DNA from 3 places in the Thermoanaerobacter siderophilus SR4 genome. Region 2 is predicted to be linked to each of the others. Evidence: riboswitches for the same ligand, from Rfam matches in the RefSeq annotation. Region 2 holds a riboswitch; each other region holds the start of a gene.
What was found. A riboswitch is a leader RNA that binds a small molecule or an ion and turns the genes downstream of it on or off. The one in region 2 is predicted to bind cyclic di-AMP.
Positions count from the first base shown of each region.

Region 1: it holds a riboswitch for cyclic di-AMP, as region 2 does, so the genes downstream of both, THESIDRAFT1_RS12140 (cell wall hydrolase) here and THESIDRAFT1_RS09465 (C40 family peptidase) in region 2, are expected to answer to the same signal.
Region 3: it holds a riboswitch for cyclic di-AMP, as region 2 does, so the genes downstream of both, THESIDRAFT1_RS12620 (NAD/NADP-dependent octopine/nopaline dehydrogenase family protein) here and THESIDRAFT1_RS09465 (C40 family peptidase) in region 2, are expected to answer to the same signal.

Region 1 covers NZ_CM001486.1:2,441,465-2,444,592, forward strand. Annotated here, with positions in the region: partial or broken gene THESIDRAFT1_RS13340 (group II intron reverse transcriptase/maturase) at 368-539, opposite strand; gene THESIDRAFT1_RS12140 (cell wall hydrolase) at 1,013-1,816, opposite strand; cyclic di-AMP (ydaO/yuaA leader) riboswitch at 1,816-1,942, opposite strand; gene THESIDRAFT1_RS14400 (hypothetical protein) at 2,001-2,159, opposite strand; gene THESIDRAFT1_RS12145 (sensor histidine kinase) at 2,246-3,128, opposite strand, start outside.
Region 2 covers NZ_CM001486.1:1,931,922-1,935,049, reverse strand. Annotated here, with positions in the region: gene typA (translational GTPase TypA) at 1-1,260, opposite strand, end outside; gene THESIDRAFT1_RS09465 (C40 family peptidase) at 1,380-2,303, opposite strand; cyclic di-AMP (ydaO/yuaA leader) riboswitch at 2,309-2,441, opposite strand; tRNA gene THESIDRAFT1_RS09460 (tRNA-Leu) at 2,603-2,690, opposite strand; gene THESIDRAFT1_RS09455 (peptide ABC transporter substrate-binding protein) at 2,885-3,128, opposite strand, start outside.
Region 3 covers NZ_CM001486.1:2,534,267-2,537,394, reverse strand. Annotated here, with positions in the region: partial or broken gene rsfS (ribosome silencing factor) at 1-234, shown strand, start outside; gene THESIDRAFT1_RS12625 (helix-turn-helix transcriptional regulator) at 343-993, shown strand; cyclic di-AMP (ydaO/yuaA leader) riboswitch at 1,056-1,187, shown strand; gene THESIDRAFT1_RS12620 (NAD/NADP-dependent octopine/nopaline dehydrogenase family protein) at 1,289-2,389, shown strand; gene THESIDRAFT1_RS12615 (cobalamin-dependent protein) at 2,386-3,128, shown strand, end outside.

The DNA.
Region 1 (3,128 bases), 510 kb from region 2:
GAGCGCACACTTGAATAATTATAGTTATCGCAGTCTATATATATCATAAAAGGGGCCGGCTGTAAAGGGGTTAATATGTTCAGCGGGGGAGTGGGTCTTTTACTCCTCCCCCACCCAATTCAGGTTATTTTGGGGGAAATTTTATATCTTTCTTATACGACCCGGGGTTATTGTGTGTTTTGTTTTTTTCCCCCTCCACGAGGACAGTTGTTTTATTTTACTGAGAGGGGCCTAATTTTTTTATTGTAAAATTTCGTGGGAAAAGTTTTAATTTACCTTCCCATTCCCCATAAGAATTTCCTTAGGCTTCCCTTTTATTTTGAAACAAAGTAGCTTGTATGGAGGTTTTCCATGTTTCCCTGGTTTTAACTAATCTTTTCAAGCATCTTGCCGGTATATCTTTGTACCTCGTTTCTTCCATCTTCCGACGCCGATGATATACTATGCACTTCCGTTGTCTTTTGAAATTCCATTTCTCTATTCAACGGATAGCCTCTTTGTTGAGTTGTCTGCAGTCTCTGCATATCTTTCGAGTCCATAAGATTTCCAAAACCTCCTAACGTTCGGTCCTTCCTTATCTATTCATGTCTAGATAAGTACTATGACCTCTGCTGACTTCTCAAGGTTCAACCATACATCACTGTATGGGTTGTCACTTCAGATTTTACTTCCATGACTTATCCTTGAGACCTCCCCGGGTAAGAACGATAACTTTCATCTCATATATCTGCCAGATTTACTGTATGGGATTCGGGTAGTGTTGGACTTCGTTTTGTTACGCAAACTCATCCATCCCAATTCAGCCTCTTATCTGGTTCTTGTTCATCAGACCGAGATTTTGCCTTAAGCTTCCTTCAGATTCCACCTCACGATGGACACCCTTGCTCTTGGCTAGTGGTTCCCACTACCAAGCCCACAGCGGACTTTCACCGCCTAGTTATCGCCCATGCCGGGCGCACGTCAAAAACGGGTACTTAAATTGTACCCGTTTTTGACCCTCTCATCGGAAGTTTTACCTGCCGTAACAGAAAACCATATTACCTATTCTTGCCGCTATAGGAAGTGACCACAACCACGCATTAGTAGAACTTTGGTCAAAATAATACAAGGCTCCGTTTGTTGGGTCAACACCACTTAACGCATCTCTTGCTGCACTTATAGCGTCAGCTGAGGCAGGTCTATTTATCCACCCATTTAACACAGGAGTAAATTGGTAATTTCCGTATGCATCGACTTGATATATCACGTCTTTTATAGTATTAGGGAAAATACCACTTTTAACTCTGTTTATTACTACGGCCGCAACTGCTACTTTAGCCTGGTATGGTTCTCCATCTGCTTCCGCGGTAACAAGTCGCGCAAGGAGGTCAAATTCCTCTTTTGTGTAGGGTATTACACCCCTTTCAATAGAACCTCTGCTGACATCCTGATATGTCCTATTAGAAGAAGTATCACGGGGTATAATAAAGACTTGTCCAGGATATATTATGTCGCTTTTGTATCCGTTTGCAGATTTGAGCATATCAACAGTAATACCGTATTTTAAAGCAATTAAGTACAAGCTGTCACCTTTTTGGACAACATATGTGTTATCACTGCCCGGCACTTGTAAAACTTGCCCTGGATATATTATTGTATTTTGAAGGCCGTTTAAAGACATCAGCTTAGTATAGGTAGTCCCGTATTTTTGACTTATACCCCATAAGGTATCGCCGGGTTTAACTGTGTAAGTTGCGGCAAATACTGATTGGGAAATAAACAATCCGGCTATAACTGATGCGATGAGAGGTTTGACCTTGATGCGAATATTAAACATGTTGTTCCCCCTTTTGCCTCCGAGGTTAGTTGACGGGTTCGGGTTAGGGACACCCTACCACAAAAGTGGATTCACCCCAATTTAGTTCCCCCGTACCCCTTATCGGGGATTCGGCATATTTTTAACTAAATTATAGCCGGATATTTAACTTGTGTCCATATTAAACTGGTGGAAAGATAGGTACTTACTGGCACTCACTGTAACCACAGAAAGGACAGAAAACACAACCTCCCTCATGAACCAATTTAGCACCGCAATCCGGACATGTAAACACATTTACATTATTTTGATCAGCTTTATTTTCTTTTAGCTGTTTTTTATCCTCTGCCACTTGGTTTTTCATTTTAATCACCTCTATATATTGTTGTATTATTATAATACCACACAATATATAGAATTTCAAGAGCAAAGTTCGATAAAAAAATAACATCACCTTAAAGGCAATGTTATGGTAAATTCACTACCTTTCCCTACTTCACTTTTTACAGTGACACTTCCTTTGTGTTCCTCAATAATCCACTTAGCAATAGCTAATCCCAATCCTGCCCCACCTGTCTCCTTGGCTCTCGCTTTGTCTACTCTGTAAAACCTATCAAAAATATGTGGAATATCTTCTTGTGGTATACCTATGCCATCATCTTTAATTTTTATATAGGCTTTTGAATTATCTTTCCCCACATCAATTTCTATATTGCCATCTGAAGAAGTGTATTTTGCTGCATTGTCTAAAAATATCCTTATAAGCTCTTTAATGAGTTTTTTGTCAGCCGTTATATTTATGTCATTTTGCCCTTTTACAACTATATTTTTGCTTTCATTTAACATTTTTATTTCCTCTGCAACTTCTTTTATTACATCCTTTAAATTAAATTGTTCCTTATTTAACTTTATTGACTTATTATCTCCTTTTGCCAACAAAAGGAGTCTTTCAATGAGATGCTCCATGTCTAACGTTTCTCTTTTAATCGCCTCTATAGCCTCTTGCAATACGGCTTTGTCCTCTTTTCCCCATCTATCCAACATGTCAATATACCCTTTTATTACAGAAATTGGGGTTCTAAGTTCGTGAGAAGCATCAGAGACAAACATGTTCTGCCTTTTAAAAGAATCTTCCAACCTATCCAGCATGTCATTAAAGGTTTTTGCCAATCTTGTAAGTTCATCGTCTTCTCCATATATTTTAAGTCTTTTATTTAACCCATGGGCATCTATCTCTCTTACTTCTTTTGTCATATAATCCACAGGTCTTAAAGCCCTCTTTGTAACGAAATATCCTGCAATAAAGGACACAAAAATTCCTGCCGCATCCGCA
Region 2 (3,128 bases):
TTCCATTACAACTCCCATATATTCTTCAGGAATATCTATTGTCAAAAGTTCAATAGGTTCCATTTTTACTCCATTTATTTCTTTAAAAATCACTGTAGGCTTAGAAACCTGTAATTCATACCCTTCCCGTCTCATAGTCTCAATTAAAATAGAAAGATGCAGCTCTCCTCTTCCAGACACCTTAAAAGAATCAGTAGAATCTGTTTCTTCAACTCGCAATGCGACGTTTGTCTCTAGCTCTTTAAAAAGCCTTTCTCTTAAATGTCTTGAAGTAACGTATTTACCCTCAGTTCCAGCAAAAGGACTGGTATTTACACTAAAAGTCATAGAAACTGTTGGCTCTTCTATGCGAACAAAGTCTACCGCCTCGGGGTTATCTCTATCTGCAATGGTCTCTCCAATCTCAATATCGCTTATGCCAGAAACCGCCACAATATCTCCCAAGCTTGCTTCTTCTACTTGCACTCTTTTTAGTCCTTCAAACTGATATAGATTATTTATGTGAACTTTTTGTATTGACCCATCTCTTTTACATATAGCCGCTTCTTCCCCTGAAATTATTTTTCCTCTAACTACTTTTCCAATGGCAATTCTCCCAATGTAATCATCATAATCTAAAGTAGTCACTATAAGTTGTAATGGTGCTTCAATATCTCCTATTGGTGCAGGAATATAGTCTAAAATCGTATCAAAAAGAGGTCTCAAGTCATGAGACTCTTCTTCTAAACTTAATTTTGCTATACCTTCTTTTGCAGAGGTGTAGACAACAGGGAAATCAATTTGGTCATCATTTGCTCCTAATTCAATAAATAGATCTAAGACTTCGTCAATAACCTCCTGAGGCCTTGCATCAGGCCTATCAATTTTATTTATGACAACTATAGGTTTTAGATCCAGTTCCAATGCTTTACTTAATACAAAACGGGTCTGTGGCATAGGTCCTTCAAAAGAATCTACCAACAAAAGTACCCCATCTACCATTTTTAATACTCGCTCTACTTCACCGCTAAAATCTGCATGTCCTGGGGTATCCACTATATTTATTTTCACATCTTTATATCTAACAGCAGTATTTTTAGCAAGAATTGTTATACCTCTTTCTCTTTCTAAATCGTTAAAATCCAAGATCCTTTCCTCAACTTTTTCATTTGCCCTAAAAATACCGCTTTGTTTAAGCATAGCATCAACCAAAGTAGTTTTACCATGATCAACATGGGCAATAATGGCTATATTTCTTACATCTTCTCTTACAAATTTCATAAGGTATCTCCTTCCATAAAATAGGCTATATCGCGTATACAGTATTATATAATATCTCAAGGAATAAAAATAGTCAATATAAAAAAGAGCACTCTCTAGAGCACTCTTTTTATCATAGGTCATTTTATAATTCTTCTTGCTGTAACATAATGTTCTTTATAATACCCTTCGTTTAAAGGACTTATTATGACCTTCCCTCTACCTGAAGAGCTTTGTATAAACTCACCATTACCTATATATATTCCTGAATGATTTATCACACTGCTTCCTAAAGTTTTAAAAAATACCAAATCTCCTGGTTGAAGATTGTTATAACTTACATATTCTCCTGCAGTAGCTTGCTCATTTGCCGTTCTTGGTAAATTAATACCTACATTCTTGAAAACATATTGAACAAAGCCGGAACAATCAAATCCTTTTGGAGTTGAACCTCCATAGACATAAGGAGTCCCCACAAAAGACTTGGCAAAATCTATTAACTTATCTATCAAACTCCTATCTACTTCACCCCTTGAGATACTTGAAGGGCTCCTCACTGCTAAGTATTCTCCGTAAATCCATCCTTCTCTTCCGTCCGAAAGCTTTATTTTATACCACCCATTTTGTTTACCCAACACATTCACTGTAGTATTCTTGTTAAGCTGTGCTACAACGCTGCCAGATAAACCCGCTTCACTTCTCACATTAACGTAACTACCTGTCACTATACCAACACTTGCTGCTTTTTCCGAATCTCCTCTTGAGACATTAGAAGAATTTCTTACGGATAAATATTCACCAAAAACCCATCCTTCTCTTCCATCAGAAAGCTTTATCTTGTACCACCCGTTTTCCTTATCTAACACAGTCACTGTGTCATTCCAATTTAAGCGGGCAATGACACTTCCTGATAAGCTTCCTTGAGTCCGCACATTTACATAATTGCCTGTAATCTTTCCAACTCCCAGTCCTTCCGCAAACGCTGGGTTCAAAAAAGAGCTACCAATCAGCGTCGCACCAAACACAGAAATTCCAAAAATCATCTTTCCTATTCGCTGATCCACTGCAAATCTCCTTCCTTTATTGCCTCCGGAGTTAGCTGTCGGGTGCGGGACAGAAGGTATCCCTACTGCAGCTTAAAGCTACAGATTAACCCCAAAAAGCGGTTCCTCCGTACCTTTCGGATTCGGCAAGATTGCATATTTTGTCCTTTTGTCTTATCTTATCATATCCTACAGTCAAAGTCAATGTTTACATTACATTTTCTTAAATTTTTTAATCTTTTTTTAATATATTTTATAAAAAATTAATAATTTGTGTGACAAAAAATAAAAGGCTTAACGCCTCTTTTCTCTTTTATTTATGGTGCGGGCGGTGGGACTTGAACCCACACGAGATTATCTCTCACATGCCCCTCAAACATGCCTGTCTGCCAATTCCAGCACGCCCGCCTGCGTTTTTATTATACTGCTCACTTAACTCGTTTGTCAAGGTGGCAAACCTATTAATCATTTCAATTAAAATATCCATCACTGAGTAGTCGTACACCCAAACGTACGCGTCTGCCAGTTCCGCCACCACCGCACGCTTTATTTAATTTCGTCACACTATGAATTATATAATCTTTTTAGGTCAGTGTCAATACCTATTTTTTGATATACCATTTTTCTATATTGTTAAAAACATTAAATCCAGTAGGGTCCACAACTTTTACATTGTCATATGCCATAACTGCTCCTTCAATATAGAAAAGGCCAATTATGGGTTGTTCCTCTAAAAAAACTTGTTCCAAAGCCTGATAATCTGTTTTTAAAGAATTCTCTTCTGAATCATAAAAAATTCTACTATATATTTCATCAACTTTAGAATTACTATAACCCATAAAATTG
Region 3 (3,128 bases), 600 kb from region 2:
TGCCACTGGCAGTTCGGATACTCACGTCAAAGCATTGACAGACGAAATTGAAAAAAACTTATGGAAGACGGCGTTTTTGTTGATCATATTGAGGGTTACAATTGGGGCAAGTGGATTTTGATGGATTATGGAGATGTAATAGTTCACATATTTCAACAACCCGAAAGGGAATTTTATAATTTAGAAAGATTGTGGGCAGATGCAAAGGAAATAGTGCTTGACAACCGCATTTAAGGTATGTATAATAACGTTAATAAATTTTTAATGCTGTTATCTCTTGTGTCATTTTTTACTCTCTACCGCATATATTTAATATTGTATGATTAGGGGGATTCAAAGCCAATGGGAACACATCCTATCTTAAAAAGCATGATCCCAGTACTGGAAGGTATAGCTAATACATTTGGCAAAAATTGCGAAGTGGCATTACATGACTTTTCTTCCCCACAAAATCCTATCATTGCGATCATAAATCCCCATGTTACGGGAAGAGAAGTGGGGGCTCCATTGCCTGAGGCTATATTAAAAGTATTGAAATCAGATAATATTGAGAATTTAATAAATTATAAAAACAAGAGCAATGATGGAAAAATTTTGAAGTCGTCCGCGATTTTTATAAAAGATGAAAATGGCAAGCCCATTGGGTGCCTTACAATTAATATCGATATTTCAGAATTTATTATGGTGAAAAATACCTTATCAGAATTCTGTGAAGTAGCTGATACTACAGAAGAAAATAGAGAAAGTTATACGGGCAGTGTAAGTGATGTTTTGGAAAGCATTGTGAATACTACATTAGAGAATTATGGTAAACCTGTAAATTTTATGACAAAAGAAGAAAAGGTTCAGATAGTGAAAATGTTAGATGCAAAAGGGACTTTCTTAATAAGGGGCGCTGTGGATTACGTAGCAAAAATACTCTGTGTTTCCAGATATACTATATATAATTATTTGGATGAAATAAGGGTAGGAGAGGATTTTGGTAAATATTAGTCTGTTTTCCTTTACAAATATTTGATTTTATGATATAATAAAAATAAATTGAAAATTAAATAAAATGCTAAACGCTGAATTCGTAAAGAAGCGGGGGAACCACTTTCTGGGGTGAATCCATCTTTTAAAAGATGGTAGGGTTATCTTTCGACCCGAACCCGTCAGCTAACCTCGTAAGCGTTGAAAGAGGAGGATGATAGCATTGGTGTCTTTTTGGGTTTTTACAGACACCGAAGGTTAAAGCTATAGATTTCCCTCTATAGCTTTTTCATTTCTTTAAAAGGGGGTAGTAAAAATGAAACAACTCTCTTTTGCAGTAATTGGAGCTGGGAATGGGGGTCAAGCGATAGCGGGGCATCTCGCTTTAAAAGGCTATAAAGTTAATTTGTACAATAGAACCTATCAAAAATTACTTCCTATTATAGAAAAAGGTGGAATTGAATTAGAAGGAGAAGTAGAAGGGTTTGGCAAGTTAAATGTGATAACTGATGACATGGAGAAAGCTATTAAAGATGTTGATATAGTTTTAGTTGTAGTTCCTGCTTCTGCCCATTATAAAATTGCCGAAGACATGCTGCCATATCTTAGGGATGGTCAAATAATTGTATTAAACCCTGGGAGAACTGGTGGTGCTTTAGAGTTTCATAATGTTACAAGAAAAAGAGAAGATTTAGATGTAGTTATTGCAGAAACAGATACTTTTATATACGCCTGCAGGTCTTCCATGGGAAGAGCTAAAATATACAAAATAAAAGAAGTAGTGTCTGTTGCTGCAATACCTAAAGAAAAAACAGAAATAGTGGTGGAAACACTTAATACTGCATTTTCTCAGTTTATTCCGGCGCAAAATGTTCTTGAAACGAGTCTTAACAATTTTGGAGCTGTTTTTCATCCCACCCCTACTCTTTTGAATGCAGCGAGAATAGAAACTACTAAAGGGAATTTTGAATATTATCGGGAAGGCATTTCTCCTTCTGTTGCAAAGATATTGGAAAAAATAGATAATGAGAGAATGATGGTGGCAAAAGCTCTGGGCGTAAATACTATTTCCGCTAAAAGATGGCTAAAAGAAAGTTATAATGCGGAAGGAGAAAATCTATATGAGGCAATTCAAAATACAAAAGCTTATGTTGGTTTATTAGCTCCTCAAACATTAGATTGTCGTTATATATTTGAAGATGTTCCTATGAGTTTAGTGCCTATGTCTTCTATAGGGAAAGAAATAGGCATTAAGACCCCCACTATTGATGCTGTTATACATCTTGCTTCAGTTATGCACGGAAAAGATTATTGGAAAGTTGGAAGAACGGCTGAAAAGCTTGGCATACAAGGTATGACAGTTGAAGAAATTATAGAATTGGTTGAAGGGAAAAGAAAGGAGGTAACGATAGCATGAAAAAGTTAATTGTAGCGGCAGCGATAGGTAATTGCGTCCATGTAGCAGGTGTGTATAACTTTTTGAGATTTGCAGAACAGCAAGGTTATGAGACTGTATTTTTAGGTCCTGCAGTTCCTATTAAAAAATTGATTGAAGCTGTTAAAGAACATAAGCCGGAGATTGTAGGAGTAAGCTTTAGACTAACTCCTTCAGCTCTTGAAAAACTTTTAGAAGAACTCAAGAGGGAAATAGAAGTAAATAATTTGCAACATATAAAATGGGTATTTGGAGGGACAGAGCCTACTGCAGAAGTAGCTCGTAAATCAGGAATATTTGCAGCAGTTTTTGATGGTAAAAATGGCGATGAAGCTACAATTAATTTCTTAAGAGGAGGAAGTTCAAACCATAGACAAAGAGTTTTTGCTGATACATTAATTGGAAGAATAGAAGATAAATATCCTTATCCTATAATAAGGCATCACTTTGGGCTTCCTTCATTGGAGGACACTATAGAAGGAGTTAAGAAGATAGCAGAAGCAGAAGTTTTAGATGTAATTTCTATAGCACCAGACCAAAATGCTCAAGAGCACTTCTTTGATAAGAAATATGACAAATCTTTGGACGGAGCAGGCGGTGTTCCTATAAGAAAGAAAGAAGACTTAATAAGAATATATGAGGCTTCAAGAAGAGGTAACTATCCTCTTCTCAGATGTTACAGTGGTACAAATGATGTTTTCAAGATGGCAGAGATGCTTCT